DNA from 3 places in the Pantoea sp. X-Soil-ISGK-355 genome. Region 3 is predicted to be linked to each of the others. Evidence: predicted binding sites of a transcription regulator. Region 3 holds the regulator's gene; each other region holds the start of a gene.
The links. Region 3 encodes CRP, which controls carbon source genes, mostly activating them, when cyclic AMP is high. Its sites were predicted from a motif close to ATGTGANNNNNNTCACAT; they were not measured.

Region 1: the regulator CRP is predicted to act here: its motif matches at 5,162-5,179, upstream of pth (aminoacyl-tRNA hydrolase).
Region 2: the regulator CRP is predicted to act here: its motif matches at 4,327-4,344, upstream of cdd (cytidine deaminase).

Annotation. Positions count from the first base shown of each region.
Region 1 covers NZ_AP035971.1:1,716,364-1,726,288, forward strand. Annotated here, with positions in the region: gene AC6I8J_RS07900 (RNA polymerase sigma factor) at 235-780, shown strand; gene AC6I8J_RS07905 (PAS domain-containing sensor histidine kinase) at 907-2,382, shown strand; gene AC6I8J_RS07910 (response regulator) at 2,379-3,020, shown strand; gene ychF (redox-regulated ATPase YchF) at 3,216-4,307, opposite strand; gene pth (aminoacyl-tRNA hydrolase) at 4,416-5,003, opposite strand; gene ychH (stress-induced protein YchH) at 5,259-5,534, shown strand; gene AC6I8J_RS07930 (GGDEF domain-containing protein) at 5,531-6,682, opposite strand; gene prs (ribose-phosphate diphosphokinase) at 6,894-7,841, opposite strand; gene ispE (4-(cytidine 5'-diphospho)-2-C-methyl-D-erythritol kinase) at 7,978-8,835, opposite strand; gene lolB (lipoprotein insertase outer membrane protein LolB) at 8,832-9,455, opposite strand; gene hemA (glutamyl-tRNA reductase) at 9,672-9,925, shown strand, end outside.
Region 2 covers NZ_AP035971.1:2,681,059-2,690,983, reverse strand. Annotated here, with positions in the region: gene sanA (outer membrane permeability protein SanA) at 566-1,285, opposite strand; gene AC6I8J_RS12395 (NAD-dependent malic enzyme) at 1,421-3,118, opposite strand; gene cdd (cytidine deaminase) at 3,388-4,278, opposite strand; gene AC6I8J_RS12385 (CidB/LrgB family autolysis modulator) at 4,399-5,091, opposite strand; gene AC6I8J_RS12380 (CidA/LrgA family protein) at 5,084-5,476, opposite strand; gene metG (methionine--tRNA ligase) at 5,705-7,738, opposite strand; gene apbC (iron-sulfur cluster carrier protein ApbC) at 7,915-9,027, shown strand; gene AC6I8J_RS12365 (GNAT family N-acetyltransferase) at 9,024-9,479, opposite strand; gene ahpC (alkyl hydroperoxide reductase subunit C) at 9,714-9,925, shown strand, end outside.
Region 3 covers NZ_AP035971.1:3,668,634-3,678,558, forward strand. Annotated here, with positions in the region: gene tauC (taurine ABC transporter permease TauC) at 1-170, opposite strand, end outside; gene tauB (taurine ABC transporter ATP-binding subunit) at 167-934, opposite strand; gene tauA (taurine ABC transporter substrate-binding protein) at 944-1,921, opposite strand; gene AC6I8J_RS16930 (LacI family DNA-binding transcriptional regulator) at 2,158-3,138, shown strand; gene AC6I8J_RS16935 (LysE family translocator) at 3,140-3,742, opposite strand; gene AC6I8J_RS16940 (hydrolase) at 3,801-4,817, shown strand; gene AC6I8J_RS16945 (YheU family protein) at 4,822-5,040, shown strand; gene AC6I8J_RS16950 (phosphoribulokinase) at 5,102-5,971, shown strand; gene AC6I8J_RS16955 (OsmC family protein) at 6,339-6,743, opposite strand; gene crp (cAMP-activated global transcriptional regulator CRP) at 7,047-7,679, shown strand; gene AC6I8J_RS16965 (YccS/YhfK family putative transporter) at 7,737-9,812, shown strand; gene argD (bifunctional acetylornithine/succinyldiaminopimelate transaminase) at 9,814-9,925, opposite strand, start outside.

The DNA.
Region 1 (9,925 bases), 2.0 Mb from region 3:
AAGCACGCCTGTCGGTTCCGAAAAAAGCAGTAAAAAAAAGGGCGAATAATTTCGCCAGGAAATCAGTGCAATTTTTTGCATTATTCAGCGATAAGGAAAGGTAAAAACTGTCTCAGATAATTCTGTATTAAGAATTAATTGTTTTCATAAACAGTGGGTTATTTGCTGAGCGGCGGATGGCATATCTCTTGCTATGTCAGGCAATCAATAGCCACTACTCAGAGAGATAAGAAAATGATTAATTCAACGCTCGTATCCGCTGTCGCAGAGTCACCCTTATCAATTAACGTAAACTGGGATGAGATCTTCATTACGCATAATAAGAAGCTGTTAAATTTCATTCGAAAACGTATTGCCAGCCATGAAGATGCTGATGACATCCTGCAAATGACCTGTCTGGAAGTGTTGTCTAACTGCCATAAGTTTCGCGGCGCATCCCGTCCGGAAACCTGGGTGTTTGGCATCGCAGTTAATTTAATTCGCAACTATTACAAGTCGAAACAGATGCACTATCTGTTTGATAACCTTAATGATGAGGTTGTCGCCGATCTGATGCTGGATAACGATCCCAGCGATCTGACGGAAAACAGGCAATTACTGAGTCATACGCTGGCCTCCCTGGAAATTTTGCCGAAAGACGTCAGGGTTATGCTGTCTATCCTTGTGGAGGAGGAGGGCAGCTATCAGGATATCGCTCAGCATTTAGCCATCCCGGTCGGCACCGTGCGTTCCCGACTCTCACGCGCGCGGGAAACATTGAAAGGGAGAATTTACGCATGAACCTGGGCTTACGATAAATGGCAATTTAACTGCTAAGCTTATCAGCTCGTTAATATTTAGCGGGTTATGACTATTATGCCGTCGGGACGTTATTCTCTGCGGCATGATAAATTCGTGGAGGGAATAATGCTTTTACAGGGTGTATCTGGTCAGAATGAAAATCACGAAATTAATATCACCGGCTTATCAAATATTGCCTTAAACAAAATTCATGATGCGATATATTTGATAGACAGCCAGCTGCATATCAAATATGTCAACGATAAAGCCTGCCAGTTGACGGGATATTCCCGTGAGGCATTTTCGCAACTCAGCTTTGACATCATAGATAAAGAACTGCGCGACAATGATGTTTTTGCCCTGTGGTGGAAACTGAGTACTCGCCCTGAAGGGATACAATTCACTTCACATCATACCGGTCGGCATGACGTTTTTCCCGTAGAGGTGAGTTGTAGCGGATATCACCAGGATGATGAGCTGCATATCTTATGCATTGTGCGTGATATGCATGAAATTCGTAGGCAAAAAGAGCAGCAGCAACTGCGGGAAAAACAGCTGCATCAGGTAGTGGAAAATTCTCCCGACCTCATTTTACGTTTTGATTTGCAGACCCGTTGCCTCTATGCCAACCTGGCGGTCCGCAGCTGGTTTAATCTTAGCGAAAACGATATCAGTCGGATGCCGCTGACCGAAAGCGTGCAGCGCGGGGGGATTGGACTGAGCCTGTTTAAGCTGGTCTCACGCACGATGGTTGATGAGAAAGTGGCCGAAGATGAGCTGGTGGTAAAGCATCAGGGTGATAAACGCACCCTGCATGTGCGCTGCGTGCCGGAATATGATTTACAGGGCGAGCTGGTTAGCGTGCTGGCGGTTGGGCGCGATATCACCGCAATCCGCAAGACCGAAGAGGAGTTGCGGCAGTTAACTCATAATCTGGAGCGGGCGCGGGAAGCGGAAAAAAAACAGCTTGCGCGTGATATTCATGACGAGCTGGGGCAGCATTTAACCGCGCTGCGCACCGGATTGTCGCTGCTGGCGATGCGTAAAGATCAGTCTGTCAAAGCGCAGCAGGCAAAAATACAGCAGCTGATGGTGCATCTGGACAGCACGATTCAGGTGGTGCGCGATGTTTCGACGCGCCTGCGGCCTAATGTTCTCAATCTTGGGTTAATTCCGGCGCTGGAATGGTTGCGCGATCAGTTTATAAAAGACAATGGTATCCGCTGCATTTTGCTGGCACCTGATGAACACACCGTGGTGCTGGATGAGGCGACGCTGACGGCGGCCTTTCGCGTGGTACAGGAGTCCCTCACCAATGTCATCCGTCATGCCAGAGCCAGCAATGTGTATATCTTCGTCAAACTCAAGCCGGATGCGCTGCTCATCGAAGTGGTCGATAACGGTAAAGGGTTTCATCTGAATCGTGTGAAGAAAGGGACGTGTGGGCTGCACGGCATCAGGGAGCGAGGACGCATGCTAAATGGAGAAGCGACCATCGATAGCACGCCCGGAAAAGGGACCCGGGTTAAACTGAAGTTCCCCCTCTCTGTAAGCGTTAAATCAGAAGCATCCAGTCCGAAAACCGGGAGTATTAACCCATGAGTAAATGCATACGTCTGATGATTGCCGACGATCATGCCATTATGCGCGAGGGCCTGAAGCAAATTTTTGCTCTTGATGACAATATCGACGTGGTATGCGAAGCATCGGATAGCGGCCAGGTGCTGGAGCGTCTGCGTCAGCACGAAGTCGATCTGCTGCTGCTGGACATTTCGATGCCTGGCATGAGCGGAGAAGATCTGATTACCCGCCTGATGCCTCTCTATCCTGGGCTGCACATTCTGGTATTGAGTATGTACAACGAACCGCAGATTACCCGGCGGGTGTTAAATAATGGCGCGCTGGGCTATATCACCAAAGACAAAGCACCTGATGTTTTACTCAACGCGATTCGTACGGTGGCGCAGGGATCACGCTATATCGATCACGATCTGGCACAGGAGATTATTTTCTCCGACTACCAGAGCAATAATCGTGCGCCTCATGAGAGCCTGACAATGCGCGAACGGCAAATCATGATCATGCTGGCCCACGGGGAGTCGATTAATGCGATAGCCGATGCGCTCTCCATCAGCAATAAAACCGTCAGCACCTATAAGTCACGCATGATGAAGCGAATGAAATTTACCAATAATGCCCATATTGTGAAATATTCCCTGCAGCATAACCTGGTGCAATAACATGCTGAAGGCACCGTCTGATACGCCTGGGGCGGGGTCGATCTGAGCCTGTTTTGAAGCTCGGCTGGTGGAGAGGACGTCTCCGCATGAATTTTACGCCCGACCGCACAATAAAAAATCCACGCAGTTGCGTGGATTTTAAAGATTTTTGTGTCGTCATGAGATTCAGTGAAACCTCATGCGGCAACAACCCAATCAGACGTTAAACAAAAAGTTCATCACATCGCCATCTTTCACGATGTACTCTTTACCTTCTGAACGCATCTTGCCGGCTTCTTTCGCGCCTTGCTCGCCTTTGTAGGCGATAAAGTCTTCAAACGCGATAGTCTGGGCGCGGATAAAGCCTTTCTCGAAGTCGGTATGGATTTTACCGGCTGCCTGTGGGGCAGTGGCGCCAACCGGGATGGTCCAGGCACGCACTTCTTTCACGCCAGCGGTGAAGTAGGTCTGCAGGTTCAGTAGCGAGTAACCGGCGCGGATAACGCGGTTCAGGCCCGGCTCTTCCAGTCCCAGCTCCGCCATGAACTCTTCACGATCTTCATCTTCCAGTTCGGCAATGTCCGACTCAACGGCGGCGCACACCGGCACGACGACTGAACCTTCTGCTTCGGCGATAGCACGCACCTGATCCAGGTACGGGTTATTCTCGAAACCATCTTCATTGACGTTAGCAATGTACATGGTCGGCTTCAGGGTCAGGAAGCTCAGATAGCGGATGGCCGCTTTGTCGTCAGCATCCAGATCCAGTGAACGCAGCATGCCCGCTTCAGAAAGATGCGGCAGGCACTTCTCCAGCGCAGCCAGCTCGGCTTTGGCATCTTTGTCGCCACCTTTGGCTTTCTTCTGCACACGCTGAATCGCACGCTCACAGGTTTCCAGATCGGACAGCGCCAGCTCGGTGTTGATCACGTCAATATCTTCCGCCGGGTTTACTTTACCCGCAACGTGGATGATGTTGTCGTTTTCAAAGCAGCGCACCACGTGGCCGATCGCTTCGGTTTCGCGAATGTTGGTCAGGAACTGGTTGCCCAGGCCTTCACCTTTGGACGCGCCTTTTACCAGGCCCGCGATATCGACGAATTCCATGGTAGTCGGCACCACGCGCTGTGGCTTAACAATCTCAGAAAGCTGGTCCAGACGCAGGTCAGGCATGGGTACCACGCCGGTGTTTGGCTCAATGGTACAGAAGGGGAAGTTAGCCGCTTCGATGCCCGCTTTAGTCAGCGCGTTAAACAGAGTGGATTTACCGACGTTCGGCAGGCCCACGATACCGCATTTGAATCCCATGGTTTGATACCCTTTATAACTGGATGGACAGCACGCCATAAGGCGGACTGTCGGAGACGAATGGAAAAATTTCGCGCATTATACACGGAATCACGACGATTCGGGCGTTTAAGCAGGCCTGAAGGCGTGCAGCCGGTTCATTGCCTTGATGCGATCCTCTTTCAGCCACAGTTCGGTGCAGCGCGCCGCCTCATCAATGGCCTCATCAATCAGCTTCTGCTCGCTGGCGGGCGGCTTGCCCAGCACAAATCCGGTCACCTTGTTGCGATCGCCGGGATGCCCGATACCGATGCGCAGCCGATGAAAATTATTGTTGTTGCCCAGCTTGCTGATGATGTCTTTCAGCCCGTTATGGCCGCCATGGCCGCCGCCCTGCTTGAACTTTGCCACACCGGGCGGCAAATCGAGTTCATCATGCGCCACCAGAATCTCTTCTGGCGCGATGCGATAAAAGGTCGCCATTGCCGCCACCGCTTTACCACTCAGGTTCATAAAGGTGGTCGGCACCAGCAGGCGCACATCCTCGCCGGCTATCGCCAGGCGGGCGGTATAGCCATAGAATTTGCCTTCCTCTTTCAGTGACTGATTGTGGCGCTCAGCCAGCAGATCCAGATACCAGGCACCCGCATTGTGGCGTGTGGCGGCATATTCAGCGCCCGGATTGGCCAGTCCCACAATCAGTTTAATGCTGCTCACAATGATTATCCTGCTGTTATCGCGAAAGGGCGTTAGTTTACTTCGCCACAGGCGAGATGACAAAGCACAAGCAGCGAAATGGTTCAGAACCGTGATTAATCATTTTCCATCTGAATCAACAGGCTGCATTCAGGGCCAGGTCATTCTTTATGACTGATGTGTGATCCAGTCCGCAACGTGGACCTCAGCCATTGCCTAAACTTATGACACTTAACATTGTGTGCGGTTATTAACTCATATGGATGGAGGTGCAGCATGAAACATCAACACTGCCGCGTAGCGGGTAACAGCTTGATGGTACTGGGATTAGTCACAATGGTGCTGGGTGTTGGGTTTTCAATTATTAACCAGCTGCCGACACTCGATTTGCCACAGTTTCTGGCGCAGGGCGCGATTCTGAGCATCTTTATTGGCGCACTGATGTGGCTGGTGGGCGCGCGTATCAGTGGCCGTGAAAAAGTTGAGGATCGTTATTACTGGCTGCGTCACTATGACAAGCGCTGCCGCCGGTCACACAACTCTCACCACTAACTGAAAGCTGCCGGGACCGGATGCTGCGCAGTGCAGTTCCGGCCACTGGCTTTCGCGTGATAGAGCGCCGCATCTGCCATCGCCAGTAAACTCACAAAATCCTGCTGGCTGTGCGTGACCGTGGCAAAGCCAATACTGACCGAATAAGCTATTTCATTGGGTTGCGATGCACAGACCGCCAGCCGGATCGCCTCACACCACGCCTCTGCATCCCGTGCTCCTGCCGGAATGATGGCCGCAAACTCTTCTCCGCCCAGTCGTGCAAAACGCCCCTCAGCCGGTATCAATCCTCTGACTATTTCGCAAAAGTGAATCAAAATCTGGTCGCCCTGATGATGACCATATCGATCGTTGATGCTTTTAAAATGATCGAGGTCGAACAGTATTGCGCTGAACGGCCGGTTCTGACGGCGGCAGCGCGCCACAATTTTCTCTGCTTCAGCAAATAGGGCGCGGCGATTCCAGACGCTGGTCAGCGGATCGTGCAGGGAAGAGTATTTTAACGCTATCTGCATCCGCTCATTTACCATGGCCAGAATGGTAAACGTCAGGCCGATGACAAACAGAATGGATTCCAGAATCACGTAAACCGAGAAGTCCGATCCGCCAATGGCGCCAGGCAGCGTGCTGGGAATAGCGCTGTCCAGAAACAGGCGCACCAGATGAAACAGCAGGTGGATCCACAACAGCAGCTGGGCAGGCCAGAAAGTGGCTTTCAGCGTGTCACGCGCCTGCCAGACCAGCTGGATCAGTGCGGCGGTATAGGCGACGCAGGCGATGCACAATACCAGTATCCGTTTGGGTAAGCTGTAATAAAACGCCGGAAAGCAGCAGAGGAGTGCCCAGAGCAGGGCACCCAGTAACCAGTGTGTGCCGATGGGTTTACCGCAGAAGCGCCGGAACGCATTTAATAATCCGCCATAAGCGAGCATCACTAACACATTGCCCACCGCAACCGGCAGGAAATGCAGGCCGCTGCTGCGCAGGCTGCTTAAGAATACGGCAATCAGGGTGAAAACCAGTGACAGACAGGTGAAGCCAAGAACGCGGTCATAGTGCGACCCCACCCAGGCAAACACCATAATGATGCTCAGAAACCCCAGCACGTAGAGCTCGCAGACAAATAATGTGTAGATATCAAGGCTCATGATGGCTGAATTCAGATGAGAAATGCGCAGCAAATTACCATTTAATACTGGAGGGCAGAAGCGGGGGAACACCGCGTTTTAGTAAAAAAGTGGGTGGCGTTGAAAACAGGAGATTAAAAGGAAATTTATCGGGGAAAAGGCAGAAAAAGAAGCGGGTTAATCGGGAAGGCAGAGATAAAAAAACCGGGCACAGCGCCCGGTTCCGCGAAGATTAATGCTCGAACATCGCCGAGATAGATTCTTCGTTACTGATGCGGCGAATCGCTTCGGCCAGCATGCCAGATAAGGTCAGCGTGCGCACATTCGGCAGTGACTTAATCTCGTCTGAAAGCGGGATGGTATCGCAGACGATGACCTGGTCGAGTACAGATTTACGCAGGTTTTCAACCGCATTGCCGGAGAAGATCGGGTGCGTCGCGTAAGCAAACACGCGTTTGGCACCACGCTCTTTCAGCGCTTCAGCCGCTTTGCACAGCGTGCCGCCGGTGTCGATCATATCGTCGACCAGCACGCAGTCGCGGCCAGCAACGTCACCAATGATGTGCATCACCTGAGAAACGTTCGCGCGAGGGCGGCGTTTATCGATGATAGCCATATCGGTGTCGTTCAGCAGTTTAGCGATAGCACGGGCACGTACTACGCCACCAATATCGGGAGAAACCACAATTGGGTTTTCCAGACCGATCTGCATCATATCTTCCAGCAGGATCGGGCTGCCAAATACGTTATCAACCGGGACGTCGAAGAAGCCCTGGATCTGCTCGGCGTGCAGGTCAACCGTAAGAACACGGTCAACACCGACGCTGGAAAGGAAGTCTGCCACTACTTTAGCAGTAATAGGTACACGCGCGGAACGCACGCGGCGGTCCTGACGGGCATAACCAAAGTAGGGGATGACTGCGGTAATACGACCAGCAGAAGCACGACGCAGCGCGTCGACCATCACAACCAGTTCCATCAGATTATCGTTGGTGGGAGCACAGGTGGACTGGATGATGAAAATATCACCACCGCGTACATTTTCATTAATCTGTACGCTCACTTCACCATCACTGAAACGGCCTACAGCGGCGTCTCCCAGGCTGGTGTAAAGGCGATTGGCAATACGTTGTGCTAGTTCCGGGGTGGCGTTACCAGCAAATAGCTTCATATCAGGCACGAGAAGAACCTCAGGCTTTGCGTCCAGAGAATGAACGGCATGACTGTAACCGGCGCGTACGGTCATAGACGTTCACACGGGTGTGTTAATGCGAAACGCGCAGTGTCCGGAACGGGGTGACACTGTCACGCATTCGCTAATCGCCTCGCAGGGTACGCTGTAGCGGTGAGACGTTAACGCCCCGGGCTACAAATCCGCGTACCCCATTCGGGGCAAGCTCCAGCACCTGGCGGGCGGCGGACTCGGTGTCAAATTCAGCAAACACACAAGCGCCTGTGCCAGTCAGGCGTGACGGCGCGTATTCTAGCAGCCAGGAAACAAGCGCATCAACCTCACGAAAACGTTTTCTTACCACTGCTTCACAATCATTGGTGAAGGGTAAGGCTAAAAGCGTCGATAAACTGCGCGATGGCGTATCCCGCGTCAGCCCGGGGTCGTTGAATACCACGGGCGTGCTGATATTCACTCCGGGATGAGCGACAAGATACCACTTTTCTTCCGGCGCTGCGGGCTGAAGTTGTTCACCCACGCCCTCTGCAAAGGCCGCAAAGCCGTGCACAAAGACCGGTACATCCGCGCCCAGCTTCACGCCGATTGTCGCCAGCTCATCCGGTGTGAAGCCGGTTTGCCACAGATGATTCAGCGCCACCAGCACGGTCGCCGCATCAGAAGAGCCGCCACCGATGCCGCCGCCCATGGGCAGCCTTTTCTCGATAGCAATCTGCGCACCCGCGCGTGCGGGCAGGCGATGGTTATCCTGTGCCGCCTGTTTCAGCATGTTCGCGGCCCGCACAATCAGGTTGTCCGCATCCGCGACGCCCGGCACCGGCGTTAACAGCTGAATAGAATCGCTGTGATCGACGCTAATCTGCAATTCATCACCGTAATCGAGAAACTGAAACAGCGTCTGCAGGTTGTGATAGCCGTCGGGACGACGGCCAGTAATGTAGAGAAAAAGATTCAGTTTTGCCGGAGCAGGCCAGTGGGTGATCATTGAACGGTCCAGCCGTCCATACGCAGTTTAATCCGCTGGTCACCCTCTTTCAGCTCCAGGCTGGACGGCAGCGGCGGGGTAACCTTGCTGTCGTAGCCCGCAATCGAAACCTGCCAGTTCTGACCGTCGCGGCTGTAGTTGAGACTGCTCAGCTGATAGCTATCGTTAAGTTTATAATCCGTGGCATCGCCTGGCAGACCCATCATCCACTGACGCAGATTGGCCAGCGGAATGTTCATGCCGGTCAGCTGCGAGATCATTTTCTGCGCATCGTTACTGACGTAGCGCTTGCCTTTGTTATCGACGATCTGCACCACCGAGCCTTGCGCATCAAGCTGCAGTTCAGTGCTGCCGAGCGGATTGGTCAGCAGCAGGCGATAGCGATCGGGTGCGGTCTGCTGCCAGTTGAAGCGGGCGTAGACTTTCTGCTTGTCAGAGAGGTAGGCAAAGGCGCCGCGGGTCTGGTAGTGCGTGACCTTTGAGACCGCCTGCTGATGCTGTTGCCACTGCGGCGCGGTAACGCTGGGGCCGGGACCTTGCGGTTTGTTGACGCTACAGGCCGCCAGCAGCACGCTGGCAAGGGGCAAAAGGCGCAACAGATTGCGTGGTGAATTAAGCATCAAGTGGTCATCTCCTCGGACACATTTATTATTCGTAACGGATAACGCTAACCGTCCCGGTTTTAACCGTCAATGCTGTTATGCAGCAAATTGAGCACGAACAGGTTAATCTTATTACAGTCATAGCCTTTGTATGGCTTTTCTTGATCTGTCGCATCTTGTAGAATGCGCCTCACAAAACCCTGACATTATTGGGACATCCCAACCAAAACCGCCATGACGCTGCTCGCTCTCGGAATCAACCACAAGACTGCCCCCATTGCTCTGCGCGAACGCGTTTCGTTCGGGCCGGAGACGCTTGAGCAGGCGCTGAACAGCCTGTTATCACAGCCAATGGTGCAGAGCGGCGTGGTGTTGTCCACCTGTAACCGGACGGAACTCTACCTCAGTGTAGAGCAGCAGGCCGATTTACAGGCGCGTCTGGTGAGCTGGTTATGCAATTATCATCAGCTGGATGAAGAGGATGTGCG
Region 2 (9,925 bases), 990 kb from region 3:
TACGGGCATTGTCGCTGGAGTGCAGGCATTGTGGGTGGAGTGCAGGCATTGTCGCTGTGAGATCGAGTCTGCGAAGGGAACACGGTCAGATCGGAAAGACGCTAAGGCCAGTAAATGATCTGCCCGTGTCATTCCTCCGCAGAACGCTTTTTATAGGGGAGAGTGCTGGGGTCGTTGCTGTGAGATCGAGTATGCGTAGGGAACACGGTCAGATCGGAAAGTCGCAAAAGCCGTCATCCATGACATGCTCGGCCCACGCCATCCCTGGCGTGGGACGCTTTCCTCTTCTGACCGTGTTCCCTGCGCGTTGAGCTTATTCATTGTTATAAGATTCACCCTCTTCAGATTTCTCAGCAGTCTAAGTCGGCTTTCAGAGGGGAAGTAGCACTGAATTATCTACCGTAGTCATGTAATTAATCAGCTTAATGATCGCTGCATAGTAACAGATGGCGACTAAACGTATGCTCCCTGAGCCAGCATATTACCGTCAGCTCCCTGAGCCCTGCACGTTACTGCCAGACCTCGGCACAGCAGTAACCAGCATAAAGAAGTCGCAGCGCGTGAGCTATTTCCGCAGCTTCTGTTCCAGCTCCAGCAGCTGCTCCGGCGTCACCGCCGGATAACTCTGCGCGTCTTCAGGAACATCGTGTACGGCAGGAATTGGCACCAGCGGGCCTAAGAAACGGGGTTCACGCTTAAGCAGGAAGAGGTCCGCCAGTGCACCCAGCCGGGCACCGACCTCACGGAAGCGCACGCTCAGCATGTTTTTCGGTGAGGGCACCGCATAGCACTGGGCCTGAATGCCCAGTTGCAGGGCGATAAACAGCGCGCGCTCACAGTGGAAGCGCTGCGTGATAATAATGAAATCATTGGTATCAAACACTTTGCGGGTGCGCACAATCGAATCAAGCGTCCGGAACCCGGCATAATCGAGCACGATATCAGCCGGATCGACACCGGCTTTGATAAGATCGCGGCGCATCGTCATCGGCTCATTATAGCTTTGCAGCGCGTTGTCACCGCTCAGCAGCAGATAATTCACCTTGCCGCTGTTATAGGCATTAAGCGCGCCCTGCATACGATAGAGGTAATACTGATTGATAACGCCTGTACGATAATATTTCGCCGTCCCCAGGACCACACCTACCTGACGATGCGGCAATGAAGCGACATTTTCGTATATAAAAGGCGCAGTTTTCCAGCTGATCCAGCGATCAAGGCCGAGCGCCGTTGCCACCATCAGTAAGATGATGAAAAGCAGACCAATGAGAACGCGTTTCAGCATGCGCCTGGAGACTCGATGTCAAAATAGTGAGATGGGACAAGGCTACTTGAGCAGCCGCAGCGAAGCAAGTGACTGCCGGCTGGCTGTACGTTTTTTGAACACTGCCGGACCAGAGGCGATCCGGCAGTGGGAAGATTAAATCGAGGTACGACGATAGTGACGATACTGCGGCAGCCAGAAGTTGTTGGCGATAGCCTGTGACAACACATCTTCAGAGGTCACCACGGCGACACCCGCCAGTTGAGCAGCTTTACCCACTTCCATCGCTATGATTTTCGACACGCCCTGGATATCTTTAATCTCAGGCAGTACCGGGCCTTCACCTTCATTCACCAGCGGAGAACAGTCAGCGAGTGCGCGGCTGGCGGTCATCAGCATGGTATCGGTAACGCGGCTGGCACCCGAAGCAATCACACCCAGACCAATGCCCGGGAAGATGTAGGAGTTGTTGCACTGCGCAATCGGATAGGTTTTACCGTTCCAGCTCACCGGCGAGAACGGACTGCCAGTTGCGACCAGCGCGGCACCGTCAGTCCAGGCGATGATATCGGCTGGCGTCGCTTCCACGCGTGATGTCGGGTTCGACAGTGGCATCACAATAGGGCGCTGACAGTGCTTGTGCATCTCGCGGATGATCTCTTCGGTGAACAGGCCCGGCTGGCCAGAGACACCAATCAGAATATCGGGCTGCGCATTGCGCACCACGTCCAGCAGCGAGATGGAATCATTGGTGACATCCCACTGCTGCAGGTTTTCGCTCTTCTGCACCAGCTTGCTCTGGAAATCGAGCAGGTTAGGCAGCTTGTCCGTCAGCAGACCAAAGCGATCGACCATCATCACCCGGCCACGTGCTTCCTCGTCGCTCAGGCCTTCTGATTTCATCTGCGCTATGATCTGTTCAGCGATACCACAACCCGCGGAACCGGCACCCAGGAACACCACTTTCTGCTCGCACAGGCGGCTACCGGCCGCGCGGCTGGCGGCAATCAACGTACCTACCGTAACGGCTGCAGTGCCCTGAATATCGTCGTTAAAGCAGCAGACCTCATCGCGATAGCGATTCAGCAGCGGCATGGCGTTCTTCTGGGCGAAATCTTCAAACTGCAGCAGAACTTTCGGCCAGCGGCGTTTAACGGCCTGGATAAATTCATTGACGAACTCGTCGTACTCTTCGCCGGTAATGCGCGGATGACGCCAGCCCATATAGAGCGGATCGTTCAGCAACTGCTGGTTATTGGTGCCGACATCCAGCACCACCGGCAAGGTGTAAGCCGGACTGATGCCACCACAGGCGGTATAGAGTGAAAGCTTACCAATCGGGATACCCATGCCGCCGATGCCCTGATCGCCGAGGCCCAGGATGCGCTCGCCATCGGTCACTACAATCACCTTCACATTCTGCTTGGTGGCGTTTTGCAGCATATCTTCGATGCGGTCACGGTTAGGGTAGGAGATGAACACGCCACGCGCACGACGGTAGATCTCAGAGAAGTGTTCGCAGGCTGCGCCCACAGTCGGGGTGTAGATAATCGGCATCATCTCTTCAAGATGATTATCCAGCAGGCGATAGAACAGCGTTTCGTTGGTGTCCTGGATGTTACGCAGGTAGACATGCTTATCGTTATTATTTTTGAAGTCCTGGAACTGACGCCAGGCACGCTGCGCCTGCTCTTCAATCGATTCCACTGCTTCTGGCAGCAAACCGTTGAGGTTGAATTCATTACGTTCTTCGATGCTAAAGGCGCTGCCTTTATTCAGCAGGGGAAATTCCAGCAAAATCGGGCCAGCATAAGGGATATACAGCGGGCGTTTACTTTCGTAGTCGAGTTCCATGCGGTAATGCTCCGGTTGCAGTGTTGTCTGGCGTCACGCCGGAAAGGTAGCGCCAGTTTTCTCACCCGTTATAGCTCAGACTGCAGGTCAGGCAGCGGCAGGGTAACCGCTGCGGAAACATTCACGACCGTGCTGCTATCCTGCAACCTGAATTATTCAGAGTAATTTGTAATTGCGTGAATTCTGGCGCCAGATCCTATGAAATTTCCCGCAGAAGTACAGCGTTTGTTCACAAAAGCTCACAAAACTGTGGCTTCTCTGACAGCGGGTTATGCTTTGTACAGCGTTACCTGCAGCAGCTCACCGCAACCAAATGTCTCAAGCGTCGCCTGCGTGGCGGCAAACTGGCTTAACGTGGCATTTTCCACTTCGGCCAGTACCGCTTTTTTTATCTGACGAACATCGCCGCCCTGCATGTTCAGCAAGACCAGTGCCGCCTGAAGCGGCGGGAAGCTCGGGTTAAACGCGGCATTTTCGGCATAGCGACCGGCGACAATCGCGCCATCCGTGGTCAGCAGCGCAACACCCGCGTGGGACTGGCTGTAAGGCGCGTGGCTGGCATTGGCAGCGGCAACCGCAGCCTGCAGCAGTTCATCGCCTTCGGCCACATAGCCGTGGTCCACCTCGTCCATCAGGAAGGTCGTAATGTCCAGATCGCGCGGGCCAAAGGCATCCGGCAGATAATCGGCCAGGGTGCTGATTGCGCGTTGTGGCAGGCTGATGCGAATGTTGGTGCCGCTGTTCAGCTCGTTCATGAACTGACGGCAGTGACCGCACGGCGTGTAGTTAACGGTGATGGTCTCAAGCTGGCGCTCGCCGCGCAGCCACGCATGGGTAATAGCGCTCTGCTCAGCATGGACGGTCTGCTGCATGGGCGTGCCGACAAATTCCATGTTAGCCCCGAAGTACCAGTTGCCGCTGACGCCGCGGGCTATCGCCCCAACGTTAAAATGCGACACGGTAGCAACGGCACAGGAGGCCGCGAGGGGCAGCAGCGCCAGCGCCAGCGCATCGGCCTCCATTTGTGTCTGTTGTTGCAGTGAGGTGACCTGGTCGGCGCTGATCACCGCATGAAAGTCAGGATCGTTCAACAGGGGAGCAAGTGCAGTTTGCAGCGTTGACGGCAATGCCTCAAAAGCAGAAAGGAAACGGGAATGCATGTGAGCCTCATTAAATTCAGCAGGGCGATGTGCCAGTCACCGGTTTATATGTGATCCACATCGCTCTGACAATGTAACATGTGTTGCATGTTTCAACTTTGCGAGATCTCTCGCAAACTTTCAGCCAAACCAGTGCATCAGCAGCGGAAAAATAAACGGTGCCAGCAGAGAGGTGATGATGCCGCAGATCACCAGCGCCAGTGAGCTGAATGCTCCTTCCTGATAGTCCAGTTCCGCGGCACGCGCCGTGCCCAGCGCATGCGATGCATTGCCAATTGCCAGTCCGCGCGCCGCTTTCGATTTTACGCCCAGCAGATTCAGCAGCGTGTGTCCGAATACCGCACCCAGTACTCCGGCAATCAGCACGCAGATGGCGCTGATGGCGGGAATGCCGTGCAGCGAACCGGAGACGGCCATCGCGATGGGCGTGGTCACGGATTTAGGTACGATGGTGGCGGCAATTTCAGGTGTGGCACCCATCCACAGGGCAATAGCGGTGCCTGAGATCATGGCGGTCAGGCTGCCGATAAAGCAGACGCCAATAATCGATTTCCACCGGGCACGAATCTGATGCATCTGCTCATACAGCGGCAGTGCCAGCGCGACCACAGCCGGTTGCAGCAGCTGATTAAGAATCTGGCTGCCGGCGAAATAGCGCGAGTAAGGAAGCTGCAACAGCAGCAGTATCGGGATAATCATCCCCATGGCGACCAGTAGCGGATTAAGCAGCGAGATTTTCAGTCGTATCGCCAGCTTGCGCGCCAGAAAAAAGGCTGCCAGCGTCAGTGGCAGTGACCACCACATGTCACTCATCGGCTGACTCTCCGGCAGGACGGCGGCTGTGAAGCCGGTGGGCGCTGACGCCGACAATGGAGAGTACCAGGAAGGTACTGACAACACAGGAAACAACAATCGGGCCAAACTGGGCGGTGAGTATATCGGTGTAACTCATCACTCCGACGCTGATTGGCACAAACAGCAGCGCCATGTAGCGAATCAGCAGATGGCAGCCCGGTTTTACCCAGCTGACCGGCAGGATCTGCGACGCCAGCAGGCCGAACAGAATTAACATTCCCAGGATGCTGCCTGGCAGTTTAATGGGCAGCAGCGAAGCGATGCCGATGCCAGAGTATAAGCAGAGATAAATGATGATAAAGGCGCGAAGATAACGTCCGCAGACAGACAGCACGGTGAGCATGGCAGGCTCCTGTTTTCACTGAGCTTCATCATACGCATTAACCGCTTAGCGTGCTAGCGATCACATTTATGCCGCAGAGTAGCAGCAACGGGCAAAGCGTTTCAGCAGAAGGAAGCGGGGCAGTAGCGGTGAGAATGCGAAGCGGGGAAAATAACCCTTCGCGCCAGTGATACGGCGCGAAGGGTTCAGAACGGCACTGCGCTTAGCCTGTTAAGCCTCGGCAGGCGATTACTTAACCGGCATACCCGGTACAGCACCGCTGTCGACAGACAGCACGAACAGATCTTTGCCGCCCGGACCCGCTGACAGCACCATGCCTTCAGAGATACCAAAGCGCATTTTACGCGGTGCCAGGTTGGCCACGATAATGGTCATTTTACCGACCAGCACGGCGGGGTCAGGATAGGCGGCACGAATACCTGAGAAGATCTGACGCTTCTCACCGCCCAGGTCGAGTTGCAGACGCAGCAGCTTGTCCGAACCTTCCACCAGTTCCGCCTGCTCAATCAGCGCGACGCGCATATCCACTTTGGCGAAATCATCAATGGTAATGGTTTCACCGATCGGTGCATCGGCCAGCGGGCCCGTGGCGGGCGATGCACTGGCCGCAGCGGCATCCTCTTTCGAAGCCTCAATAAGTCCTTCGACTTTCGCCATTTCAATGCGGCTGTAGAGCGCTTTGAACGGTGCGACCTGATGATCCAGCAGCGGCTGCGCGATGGCATCCCAGCTCAGTTCACCGTTCAGGAAGCCTTCTGCGCGGGCGCTCAGTGACGGCAGTACCGGCTTCAGCCAGGTCATCAGAATGCGGAACAGGTTAATGCCCATGGAGCAGATTGCCTGCAGATCGGCATCACGGCCTTCCTGCTTCGCCACCACCCACGGAGCCTGCTCATCGACATAACGGTTCGCCAGGTCAGCCAGCGCCATGATTTCACGGATAGCACGGCTGTATTCACGACCCGCCCAGGCGTCACCAATCTTCTCTGACGCATCCACGAAGGTCTGATAGAGCGCCGGATCGGCCAGGTCTGCCGCCAGTTTGCCGTCAAAGCGTTTGGTAATGAAGCCCGCGTTACGTGACGCCAGGTTAACCACTTTGTTAACGATGTCAGCATTCACGCGCTGGACGAAATCTTCCAGATTCAGGTCGATATCGTCAATGCGTGAAGAGAGTTTCGCCGCGTAGTAGTAACGAAGGCTGTCGGCATCCAGATGCTGCAGCCAGGTGCTGGCTTTAATAAATGTGCCGCGCGACTTCGACATCTTGGCACCGTTGACGGTGACATAGCCGTGTACAAACAGGTTGTTTGGCTTGCGGAAGTGACTGCCTTCCAGCATCGCTGGCCAGAACAGGCTGTGGAAGTAGACGATATCTTTACCGATGAAGTGATACAGCTCGGTCGTCGAGTCTTTACGCCAGAATTCGTCGAAGTCGATGTCGCCACGCTTGTCGCACAGGTTCTTGAACGAGCCCATGTAACCGATAGGCGCATCCAGCCAGACGTAGAAATATTTGCCTGGCGCGTCCGGGATTTCAAAGCCGAAATAAGGCGCATCGCGGGAGATATCCCACTGCTGCAGGCCCGATTCAAACCACTCCTGCATTTTGTTCGCCACCTGATCCTGCAGCGCACCGGAGCGGGTCCAGGCCTGCAGCATGGCGCTGAAGGACGGCAGATCAAAGAAGAAGTGCTCGGAGTCGCGCAGGACTGGCGTCGCACCGGATACCACCGATTTCGGATCGATCAGCTCGGTCGGGCTGTAGGTCGCGCTGCAGACTTCACAGTTGTCGCCATACTGATCAGGTGATTTACATTTCGGGCAGGTGCCTTTCACAAAACGGTCCGGCAGGAACATCCCTTTTTCCGGATCGTAGAGCTGGGAGATGGTGCGGTTTTTAATAAAACCGTTCTCTTTCAGACGGCCGTAAATCAGCGCTGAAAGCTCACGGTTCTCGTCGCCGTGGGTCGAATGATAGTTGTCATAGCTGACATTAAAACCGGCAAAGTCGGCTTCATGCTCGCTTTTCATCTCTGCAATCATCTGCTCCGGTGCAATGCCCAGCTGCTGAGCTTTCAGCATGATCGGCGTGCCGTGCGCATCATCGGCGCAGATGAAATAAACCTGATTGCCACGCATTCGCTGATAACGCACCCAAATGTCTGCCTGGATATGCTCGAGCATGTGGCCGAGATGGATTGATCCGTTCGCGTAAGGCAGTGCGCACGTTACCAGAATTTTTTTAGCGACTTGAGTCATAGTTTGCGTAGCTTTCTGTTGATTGAAAAAACGGGCTTAGATGGTAACTGAAGGCTTCACCTGCGTAAACACAAGGGATTCACCCTGCCAGTCGCCGCAGATCCACGAGCATCTGATATCATTGACAATACATCGCTGAAACACAGCGTAAGCACAGCAGAAATAAGGAGCAGGGGATGACAGTACAATCCCGGGAACCGCATACGCCAGAAGGCCTGCGCGCCATCGTGGCAGGCGTATTGAGAAGCTTTGAGCATCCGACCCTTAAGCAGAATCTCACCGCCCTGAAGGCATTGCACCATGTGGCGCAGCTGGATGGAACGCTGCATGTGGAACTGGTGATGCCGTTTGCCTGGGCCAGCGGATTCGACGACCTGAAAGAGCAAGTCAGCGCCGAACTGCTGCGCCAGACCGGCGCACGCGCCATCGACTGGCGGCTCAGCCATGATATTGCCACCCTGAAGCGGGTAAAAAACCAGCCGGGCGTTAACGGCGTCAAAAACATTATTGCGGTCAGCTCCGGCAAAGGCGGCGTGGGAAAATCCAGCACCGCCGTAAACATGGCGCTTGCGCTGGCAGCAGAAGGCGCGCGGGTCGGGATTCTGGACGCTGATATCTACGGCCCGTCTGTGCCGAACATGCTCGGCACTCAGGCTCATCGGCCAACCTCGCCGGATGGCACCCATATGGCACCGATCATGGCGCACGGGCTGGCCACCAACTCCATTGGTTATCTGGTCACGGATGACAATGCGATGGTGTGGCGCGGGCCGATGGCCAGCAAAGCGCTGATGCAACTGCTCAACGAAACGCTGTGGCCGGAGCTGGATTATCTGGTGCTGGATATGCCGCCCGGCACCGGCGACATTCAGCTGACGCTGGCGCAGAACGTGCCGGTCACCGGTGCGCTGGTGGTGACGACACCGCAGGACATCGCCCTGATTGATGCCCGCAAAGGGCTGGTGATGTTTGAAAAGGTCAATGTGCCGGTGCTCGGCGTGGTGGAAAACATGAGCCTGCATATCTGCAGTCAGTGTGGCTTCCACGAGCCCATCTTTGGCACCGGCGGCGCGCAGAAACTGGTGGAGGATTACCAGACACAGCTGCTGGCCCAGCTGCCGCTGCACATTGACCTGCGCGAAGATCTTGATGAAGGTGAACCGACGGTGATTCGTCGTCCCGACAGCGAATTTACCGCGCTCTATCGCCAGCTGGCCGGACGCGTTGCGGCTCAGCTTTACTGGCAGGGCGAAGTCATCCCCGGCGACATCGCCTTCCGCGCGCTTTAAGCCCGACCCGACCCGCTGGCATAGTGTGAGGCCAGCGGGTAATGCATCAACACGTAGCCGCCGTGCTCACCTTCGCCCTGTGAAATCATTTTCCAGCCGTGTTTCAGGTAAAACGCCTGTGCCGCTTTGTTCTTCTGCAGGCACTTCAGCGCGCCGGTTGAGGTAAAGCGCGCTTCGACTGCTTCCAGTAAAGCGCTGCCCACGCCGCGTCCCTGCCAGTCAGGATCGACATAAAGACTGTGCAGGAAGTTGTCGTTCTCCAGCAGCCCGGCAAATCCGACACGCTGCCCCTCTGCTTCCGCGACCAGCACGGTTTCGCCCAGAATCACGCCATCAAAATCTTCCAGCTGCCACTCGCTGCCGTCAAGCCAGCGCCAGTTGTGTCGTCGCGCCGCCAGAAACAGCGTGCGCAGGAAAGGACGATCGGCTTCCGTAAACGGACGAATCTCCACAGGTCAGCTCCCTTATAATCCGGTCTTACAAAACTAGCAGTGATTCGCGAAGACAGGCGAAAAGATAAAGCGGGTTAAATGTCACGAAAATCGCTGTACACTGCCTGCCGGGCCAGAGAGCATCAGGCTTTCAGCGTTTGATAGCTTTCGTTTATCAGATTGATAACGACCGCGTATTAGATGTTGGCCCGAAAATTATGTAACCTGCATCACATATTTTAACGGAGGCCACAGATGTCTATTATCAATACCAAAATCAAGCCGTTCAAAAACGCAGCATTCAAAAACGGCGAATTCATCGACGTAACCGAGAAAGACGTTGAAGGTAAATGGAGTGTGTTCTTCTTCTATCCAGCTGACTTCACCTTCGTCTGCCCGACCGAACTGGGCGACGTGGCTGACCACTACGAAGAATTCCAGAAACTGGGCGTAGATATCTACTCCGT
Region 3 (9,925 bases):
TGCTGCGGCGACGGCAGGAACAGCGGAGCAATCAGGCCCAGCGCGGTGACGCCCCACCAGAGCAGTAACAGCAGAGAGAGGCTCAGCACGCTCAGCGTAAAGGCGGTTGAAAATGGCCAGCGCAGCCTGCGGCGCATCGGCAGAGACTTATCGTGGATTAACGCGCTCATGCAAACGCCTCCCGCTGATCAAACACCCGGCTCAGCACATATTCGCGCTGAGCGATAAACTGCGGATCGGATTTGATGCTGCGGCACGACTCTCCGGCGGCAAAACGGCGGCCAAATTCGGGCCGCAGCCGCTCCACGATGCGGCCCGGTCCAGGCGACAGCAGAATCAGTTCGCTGGCGAGGAAAATCGCCTCTTCTATATCGTGTGTAATCAGCAGGATCTGTTTACCGCTGTCGCGCCACAGCGTCAGCAGCAGTGTCTGCATCTGCTCACGGGTAAAAGCATCCAGTGCGCCAAACGGCTCATCCAGCAACAGCAGTTGCGGATCGGTGGCCAGCGCGCGCGCAATACCTACCCGTTGACGCTGACCGCCGGACAACTGCCAGATGGCGCGCTTTTCCGCCCCTTCCAGCCCGACCTGCCTGATAAGTTTCCGCGCTATGACCTCACGTGCCTGGCGCGGCATCCCCGCCAGTTGCAGTCCAAAGGAAACGTTATCCAGTACGTTGCGCCACGGCAGTAACCCTTCATGCTGAAACACCACGCCGCGCTCCGCGCCTGGCCCGATCACCGGCTGGTTATCCAGCGTGATGCTGCCCGACTCCACCGGCAGGAATCCGGCCACCAGATTCAGCAGCGTGGTTTTGCCACAGCCGGAGGGGCCGAGCACGACCAGCAGTTCCTGGCTGTCCAGGTGCAGATTGATATCCTGCAACACCGGCTGTCCGGCATAACGGGCATTAAGGTGAGCGATACGCAGCATAGTGCCTCCTTATGGTTTAACTAATGGCGCGACGAAGCGGGAGGTTACATAACTGCTGTAGTCGTTATCTGCCTGCGGCACCCGGCCCTGCGCTTTCAGGAACTGCGCGGTATCGACGATCGCCTTATTGACCGGTTTACCCAGCTGCTCAACCTGCTGCTGCGCCGTCAGGTAGGTATTGCCCTTCACCAGACCGGGAACCTGCGCTTCCGGCACGCCACTGAGGCGTGAGAGTTTGCTGAGGTTATCGGGCTGCTTCAGCCAGCTGTCGGGACTGTTAAGATAGGCCTGCTGCGCATCGATCGCGCTGCGGGCAAAAGCGGTGACGATCTCGGGATGCTGTTCGGCAAAATCTTTGCGTACTACCCAGACGTCCAGCGTCGGCGAACCCCAGCTCCCCACTTCCGCAGAGTCGGTTAACACTTTGCCCTCTTTCTCCAGCTCATTGACTGCAGGGGCCCAGACATAGGCACCATCAATATCGCCACGCTGCCAGGCCGCGATAATCGCAGGCGGCTGCAGGTTCACCAGCTGCACCTGCGACGGCGTAATACCCCAGTGCTTCAGTGCGGCCAGCAGGCTGTAGTGGGTGGTGGAGATGAACGGCACCGCGATGCGTTTGCCGATAAGATCTTTGGGAGTAGTAATGTTCTTTTTCACCACCAGCGCTTCAGAGTTACCCAGCTGAGAGGCGAGTAAGAATGCTTCAATCGGCAGCTTCTGCGCCGCCGCAACCGCTAACGGGCTGGAACCGATGTTGCCAATCTGCACGTCGCCGGAAGCCAGTGCGCGTAAGACGCCTGCGCCGCTGTCAAACTTACGCCAGTCAACGCTGGCCCCGCTCTCTTTCGCAAAACTGTTGTCAGCCTGCGCCACTTTCGCGGGTTCGGCGGAGGTCTGGTACGCCACGGTGACATTGACCGCATCAGCCTGAAACGCCAGCAGCGCCAGCGCTGCGGCTAAAAAAGTTAAACGTGTTGCTGCCATGATCCTTACCCCACCGTTTTTATCGTGGAGGCAGTGTCTATGGCCCCTATAGTTTCATAAAGGAATTAAAAATTATCCCTAATAGAAATAAGTTCTTAGATCACTATCTGCAAAACTAAGTCAAAAATCGCAAATGCTGAAAATAGCTAAAGTAAGCAAAAATGTCAGGCGCTCACATTGTCCCTGTGCTATTGATATGCGTTACCAATTTTTGCCTGTTAAGGTCTCTGTATCCGATGTCGATCGAGAAAGTCGCTCAGCTGGCTGGCGTCTCCAAAGCCACGGTATCGCGGGTTCTCAACGCGCATCCCGGCGTAAAGCCCGATACGCGTGAGAAAGTTCTGGCGGCAATCTCTGCCTGCGACTATCAGCCCAATCTGCTGGCGCGTCAGCTGCGTACGGCGCAAAGCAACATGCTGCTGGTGCTGATCTCGGATATCACTAACCCCTTCTGTTCACGCGTGGTTCAGGGCATTGAGGCCGAAGCGGAACTGCACGGCTATCATATCCTGCTCTGTAACTCCGCCTCGCAGCTTCAGCGCGAAGCCGCCTATCTGAGTTTGCTGACCGGCAAAGTGGTGGATGGTGTAATTACCATGGATGCGGCCTCCGGCTTACAGGATTTGCAGGCGCTGATCGCCGGAGCCCCCTGGGTGCAGTGCTGTGAATTTAATCCCGACATCCCCGCCTCCTCAGTCAGCATTGATCACCTTGAAGCGGCGCGTGACACCGTCCATTACCTCGCCGGTAAAGGGCGTAAACGCATCGGGCTGGTCAATGGCGACATGCGCTACCTCTACTCGCATCATCGTGAAAAAGGCTACCGGCAGGCGATTGAGGAGCTGGGGTATGCGTGGTCCGGCGTCTCTTATACCTGTGAGATCTCCCCTGAAGCAGGCAGTCAGGGGCTGCGGGAGTTGATGGCGCTGCCGGAACCGCCGGATGCGGTGTTTGCGGTATCAGATGTATTGGCGGTGGGCGTGGTACATGCGGCACTGGAAGCAGGTCTGCGCGTGCCGGAAGATCTGGCGGTCGTCGGGTTCGATGGCGTGCCGTTTACCCGCAGCCTGAATCCGCCGCTGACCACCATCGAGCAACCGATGAACCAGCTGGGCGCGCGCAGCGTGCAGCTGCTGCTGCAGAAGATCCGTAATCCGAATGCGCCGGTCATCCGTGAAGTGCTGCCCTGGACGCGCGTTGAACGCGCATCCAGCTGACTTAATGCCAGATTAACAGCACGCAGGCCGCAGTCAGTAGCCCCATAGCGAGGTTAAAGATTTTCCAGGCACGACGGCTGCGCAGAATGCGGCCGATCATCGCGCCAAATCCCATCCAGATCACGCCCGAGACGAGATTAACCAGAAACATACCGACGCTTATCGCCATCACCGAATGGCGATACGCATCACCGGCCAGACTGAAGCTGGCGACCGCGCCCAGTGCCATCAGCCAGGCCTTTGGATTGATCAGCTGCAGCAGCCCACCCTGCCAGAACGGCATCGGCGCATCCGGCGCCTGGTCAGTTTCCAGCTTTTCATAACTGGCGGTAGCGATTTTCCATGCCAGCCAGAGCAGATAGAGGCTACCGGCGATTTTCAGCACCAGGTGCAACGAAGGATAAAGCAGGATCAGACCGCCTACGCCAAAGGCCACCATCAGCAGCATCACCTGCATACCAATCATGATGCCGATCATCAGCGGAATGGTGCGCATAAAGCCAAAATTAGCGCCTGAGGCGGTGAGTAACATATTATTAGGCCCGGGCGTAATCGCCGCGACCCAAAGAAAGCCCAACATTGATAAAAAAAGACTGAGTTCCATGACAATCGGGTACTCCTTACCCCTGCAAGAAAAAACTTATCGAAGCTAACAGTGAGATATGGAACAGACAAGCTTTTACCACATGAAATTTACCGGACCGGAAAACGAGCAGTTCACGCCGCCTGACAGCCTGCGTAACGCCCACCTGCAGACAATGCTGCCGCGCCTGCTGCGTCGCCGTGTCACGTTCGCGCCTTACTGGCAGCGACTCGATCTGCCGGATGGCGATTTTGTCGATCTCGCCTGGAGCGAAGATCCCCAACAGGCGCAGAATAAGCCGCGCGTCGTGCTGTTTCATGGGCTGGAGGGCAGCTTTCACAGCCCCTATATTCATGGCCTGATGGCGATCTGCCGCGCGCGCGGCTGGCTGGCGGTAGTGATGCATTTTCGCGGCTGCAGCGGCAAACCCAACCGGCTCAATCGCATCTATCATTCCGGCGAAACGGAAGATGCCCGCTTTTTTCTGCACTGGCTGCGTACCCGCTGGGGCCAGGTGCCGACCGTGGCCGTCGGTTTTTCGCTAGGCGGCAATATGCTGGGCTGCCTGCTGGGCCAGCAGGGCGCAGCTGCCGAAGTGGAGGCAGGCGTCATTGTCTCCGCCCCACTGCTGCTGGAGCCATGTAGCGTAAAACTGGAACATGGCTTTTCACGCTTCTATCAATACTATTTGCTGGCGCAGCTGAAGAAAAATGCCCGCCGCAAACTGCACGCCTGGCCGGATACGCTGCCGGTCAATCTGGCGCAGTTAAAAGCGCTGCGGCGACTGCGCGATTTTGATGATGCGATTACCGCCCGCGCCCACGGTTTTGTCGATGCGGCCGATTACTATCATCGGGCCAGCGCCATGCCCTGGCTCAAACGCGCAGAGAAACCGCTGCTAATCATCCACGCCAAAGACGATCCCTTTATGAGTGATGAGGTGATTCCGCACAGCAGCCAATTATCTGCCACTATTACTTATCAACTGACACCACACGGCGGCCACGTCGGTTTCGTCGGCGGGACGTTACGCCAGCCCGAAATGTGGCTGGAACAGCGCATCCCGCAGTGGATCGCCCCTTTTCTGGATACCTGATCTCGTGATTATTCCCTGGCAACAGGTCTCTCCTGAGACCCTTGAAAATCTGATTGAAACCTTTGTGCTGCGTGAAGGCACTGACTATGGCGAGCATGAACGTAGCCTGCTGGACAAGGTGGCTGATGTGCGACGCCAGCTGGAAACCGGTGAAGTGGTGCTGGTGTGGTCGGAACTGCATGAATCGGTCAATATCATGCCGCGTAAAGAATTTCGTGGCTGATGCACCCGGCACCCTTTCATGATAACAATGCTCATCGTCCGACCTCACAGGGAGCTTTTCTATGTCTGCACGTCATCCCATTATCGCGGTGACCGGTTCCAGCGGCGCAGGAACCACCACCACCAGCCTGGCGTTCCGCAAAATTTTTCAGCAGCTTGACCTGCATGCGGCGGAGCTGGAAGGTGACAGTTTTCACCGCTTTACCCGCCCTGAAATGGATATGGCGATTCGTAAGGCACGCGATCTGGGACGTCATGTCAGCTACTTTGGCCCGGAAGCCAATGACTTTGGCCTGCTGGAGCAGAGCTTTAAAGAGTATGGTCTCAGCGGGGAGGGGCAGTCGCGTAAATATCTGCACACTTACGATGAGGCGGTGCCGTGGAATCAGGTGCCCGGCACTTTTACACCCTGGCAGCCGCTACCGCAGAACACCGATATTCTTTTTTATGAAGGATTGCATGGCGGTGTGGTGACAGCGCAGCACAACGTGGCGGAACAGGTCGATCTGCTGGTGGGCGTGGTACCGATTGTTAACCTGGAGTGGATTCAGAAGCTGGTACGCGACACTGGCGAGCGCGGTCATTCACGTGAAGCCGTAATGGATTCCGTGGTGCGCTCAATGGAAGATTACATCAACTACATCACACCGCAGTTTTCACGCACCCATATCAACTTTCAGCGCGTTCCAACCATCGATACCTCCAACCCGTTCGCAGCCCGCGCCATTCCGTCACTGGATGAGAGTTTTGTGGTGATCCACTTTCAGGCGCTGGAAGATATCGACTTCCCCTACCTGCTGGCAATGCTGCAGGGCTCGTTTATCTCGCACATCAATACGCTGGTGGTGCCCGGCGGCAAAATGGGTCTGGCGATGGAGTTGATCATGGGTCCGCTGGTGAAGCGGCTGATGGAAGGTAAGCGGATAGAGTAAGAGGTCAAAAGGGCCTTTCCAGACTAATGCCAATGCAGGATCAATCTGACAGCAGCGAAAATGCTTAACACGCAGGGAACCGGGTCAGAAAAGGAAAGCGTCCCGCGCCAGGGACGGCGCGGGACGAGCGGCCAGGGATTGGCTTAAGCGACTTTCCGATCTGACCCGGTTCCCAGCGCAGGCACAGTATCAACGCGGATTCCCTATGCAGGCACAATCTGACAGCGGACCGACACAAACCGCTCTGACCCTGTTCACAACGCAGGCACAATCTCAAAGCGGATTTCCGGACCAGGCACAGTCTTAAAGCAACCTGCATCAGATACTGGAAGTGAAGTTAGCAGGTCTGCAATAACCCCTGCGGCTACTAAAGTTCGATCACTTCATAGCTATGCGTAATGTTGACGCCTTTACCCAGCATGATGGCCACCGAGCAATATTTTTCAGCCGAAAGATCGACCGCGCGTGAGACCGCTTTATCCTGGAGCGCTTTGCCACTCACGATAAAATGCAGGTTGATGTGCGTAAAGATTCGCGGCGCCTCTTCACGACGTTCTGAGGTCAGTTTTACTTCACAATCAGCCACATCGTTGCGGCCTTTTTGCAGAATTGATACCACGTCAATCGCGCTGCATCCACCTGCCGCCATCAGCACCATTTCCATTGGGCTGGGCGCTTTATCACCTGAATTGCCATCCATCAGTATCTGATGGCCGGATGAGGATTCTCCAAGGAATGTCAGCCCTTCTACCCATTTCACTCTTGCCTGCATGATTTTTGCTCCGGAATACGCTGTTTTGTCGCCAGAGTACGCTTTCGCCTGGTAAACAGCAATCCAGAGAAATCCGCCTGTAGCTGAAGCGAGACAACAGAAGACAGTCGGCAAAAGCTGTGCTACAAACAGTGCTGAAAATATTTTTCGTCACCCGATGGCGAAGCCGGGAAGAATGATGCGCACTGCGCCTGATGCGGCCCGAATAATTTCCTGAAAAGGAAACGCTTGAAGCTTTCACCGCCTGACAGGGAAAACTGCCCCCTGTATTTTGGGCACGATTACAACAGAGGATAATAGCGAATGGTTCTCGGCAAACCGCAAACAGACCCTACACTCGAATGGTTCCTGTCCCATTGCCATATTCACAAGTATCCATCCAAAAGTACGCTGATTCACCAAGGTGAAAAAGCAGAAACGCTTTACTACATCGTGAAAGGTTCCGTCGCGGTTCTGATTAAAGATGAAGAAGGCAAAGAGATGATTCTTTCCTACCTGAATCAGGGCGATTTTATTGGTGAGCTTGGCCTGTTCGAAGAAGGTCAGGAACGCAGCGCCTGGGTACGTGCGAAAAGCGCGTGCGAAGTGGCGGAGATTTCTTACAAGAAATTCCGTCAGTTGATCCAGGTTAACCCCGATATCCTGATGCGACTCTCATCGCAGATGGCGCGTCGCCTGCAGGTGACGTCTGAAAAAGTGGGTAACCTCGCTTTCCTCGACGTTACCGGCCGCATTGCACAGACTCTGCTTAACCTGGCGAAGCAGCCAGATGCCATGACGCATCCCGACGGCATGCAAATTAAAATCACTCGTCAGGAAATTGGTCAGATTGTGGGTTGTTCACGTGAAACCGTGGGCCGTATTTTGAAGATGCTGGAAGATCAGAACCTGATCTCCGCACACGGCAAAACCATCGTCGTTTACGGCACCCGCTAATTCCTGTCATCCACGGCGTGATGGCAACATCACGCCGTTATTGTTTGTGTTGGGCCGATGTGGCGTCGAATCATTTACCATCCTGAAGTCAATTATGCCTTGCGGCAAACGCTGGTGCTCTGTCTGCCGGTGGCGCTGGGCTGGCTGGCTGGCGACCTGCAAAAAGGTCTGCTGTTCTCATTAGTGCCCGCCTGCTGCAATATCGCCGGTCTCGATACGCCGCATAAACGCTTTTTCAAACGTCTGATTGTGGGCGGTAGCCTGTTTGCCCTCGGCAGCTTTCTGATCCAGTGGCTCACCCTGCATGCGATTCCACTGCCGCTGATCCTCTTCGCTATGCCTTTGCTGCTCGGCGTCACGGGTGAGATCAGCCCGCTGCATGGCCGTCTGCTGCCCGGCACCCTGATTGCCGCCATCTTTACCCTGAGCCTGATTGGCCGCATGCCCATCTATGTCACCCCGCTGCTCTATATCGGCGGCACGCTGTGGTACGGGCTGTTTAACTGGTTCTGGTTCTGGCTGTGGAAAGAGCAGCCAATGCGCGAAAGCCTGAGCCTGATCTACCGCGAGCTGGCTAACTACTGCGACGCGAAATACACCCTGCTGACGCAGCTGACCGATCCGGAAAAGGCGCTGCCGCCACTGCTGGCCCGTCAGCAGAAAGTGGTCGATCTGATTAACACCTGTTATCAGCAGATGCATATGCTGTCGGCAAGCCGCGATCACAGCCATAAAAGGCTGACGCGCGCTTTCCAGGTGGCCCTCGATCTGCAGGAGCATATCTCGGTCAGCCTGCATCGGCCGGAAGAAGTCCAGAAGCTGGTGGAGCAAAGCCATGCTGAAGCGGTGATCCGCTGGAATGCCAAAACCATCTCGGCCCGGCTGCGGGTGCTGGCAGATAACATTCTTTATCACCAGTTACCCGACCGCTTTGCGATGGATAAACAGCTCGGCGCACTGGAGAAAATTGCCCATCAGCATCCCGATAATCCGGTGGGTAACTTCTGCCTTTATCACTTCAACCGCATTGCGCGGGTGCTACGCACCCAGAAACCGCTTTACCAGCGCGATCTGATGGCAGACCGCCAGCGCCGCCTGCCGCTGTTACCGGCGCTGCGCAGTTATCTCTCGTTTCGCTCGTCGTCGCTGCGCACGGCGGGTCGCTTTGCGGTGATGCTGATGCTGGGCAGCGCGCTGGCGCTGTTCTTCAACATCCCTAAACCCTACTGGATCCTGATGACCATTATGTTCGTCAGCCAGAACGGCTACAGCGCCACCCGCGTCCGTATCCAGCACCGGGCGCTGGGCACCTTTGCCGGCCTGGTCATCGCGGCCGCTACGCTGCGGCTCGCGGTACCGGAGTCACTGGTGCTGCTGATCATGCTGGCGATAACCTTTATCAGCTATCGCTTTACCCGCCAGTTCTATGGCTGGTCGATGATTGGCTTTACGGTCACGGCAGTTTACTCGCTGCAACTGCTGTCACTGAATGGCGCGCAGTTTCTGCTGCCGCGATTGATGGATACGCTGATGGGCTGTCTGATCGCCTTTGGTGGGATGCTGTGGCTGTGGCCGCAGTGGCAGAGCGGCTTACTACGGCAGAACGCCCACGACGCGCTGGAAACCTATCAGGATGCGCTGCGGCTGTTACTGGGCGACGAACAGTCGCCAGAGAAACTGGCTTATCAGCGCGTGAAGGTTAATCAGGCGCACAATGCGCTGTTTAACTCACTGAATCAGGCAATGCAGGAACCCGCGTTCAACTCCCGTTACCTGAGTGATATGCGGCTCTGGGTCACCCACAGTCAGTTTATTGTCGAGCATATCAATGCGATAACGATTCTGGCGCGCGAGCACACTATGCTGACCGCCTCGCTGGCTCAACGCTATCTGCAATCCTGCGAAATTGCGCTGCAGCGGTGTCAGCAGCGGCTGGAATATGATGGTGAAAGCTCACAGGTGAATCTGCTGGATGACCTGGAAAACATCAGTGAGGGACCGATTACTGTGGTGGAGCAGCATGTGCGGCGCATTCTCGATCATCTGAGCGTGATGTACACCATTTCATCGCTGGCGTGGAACCAGCGACCGCAACATGGCCGCTGGCTGATCAGACGCTTACGTAAAAACTAAGCTAGCCGTTAAGCACTTTGCCGACGGCGGTGGCGAAGCGGCTCATGCCCTCTTCAATGTCGGCCGGTTCGATGATCAGCGACGGGGCAAAACGCATCACATCGGTGCCAGCT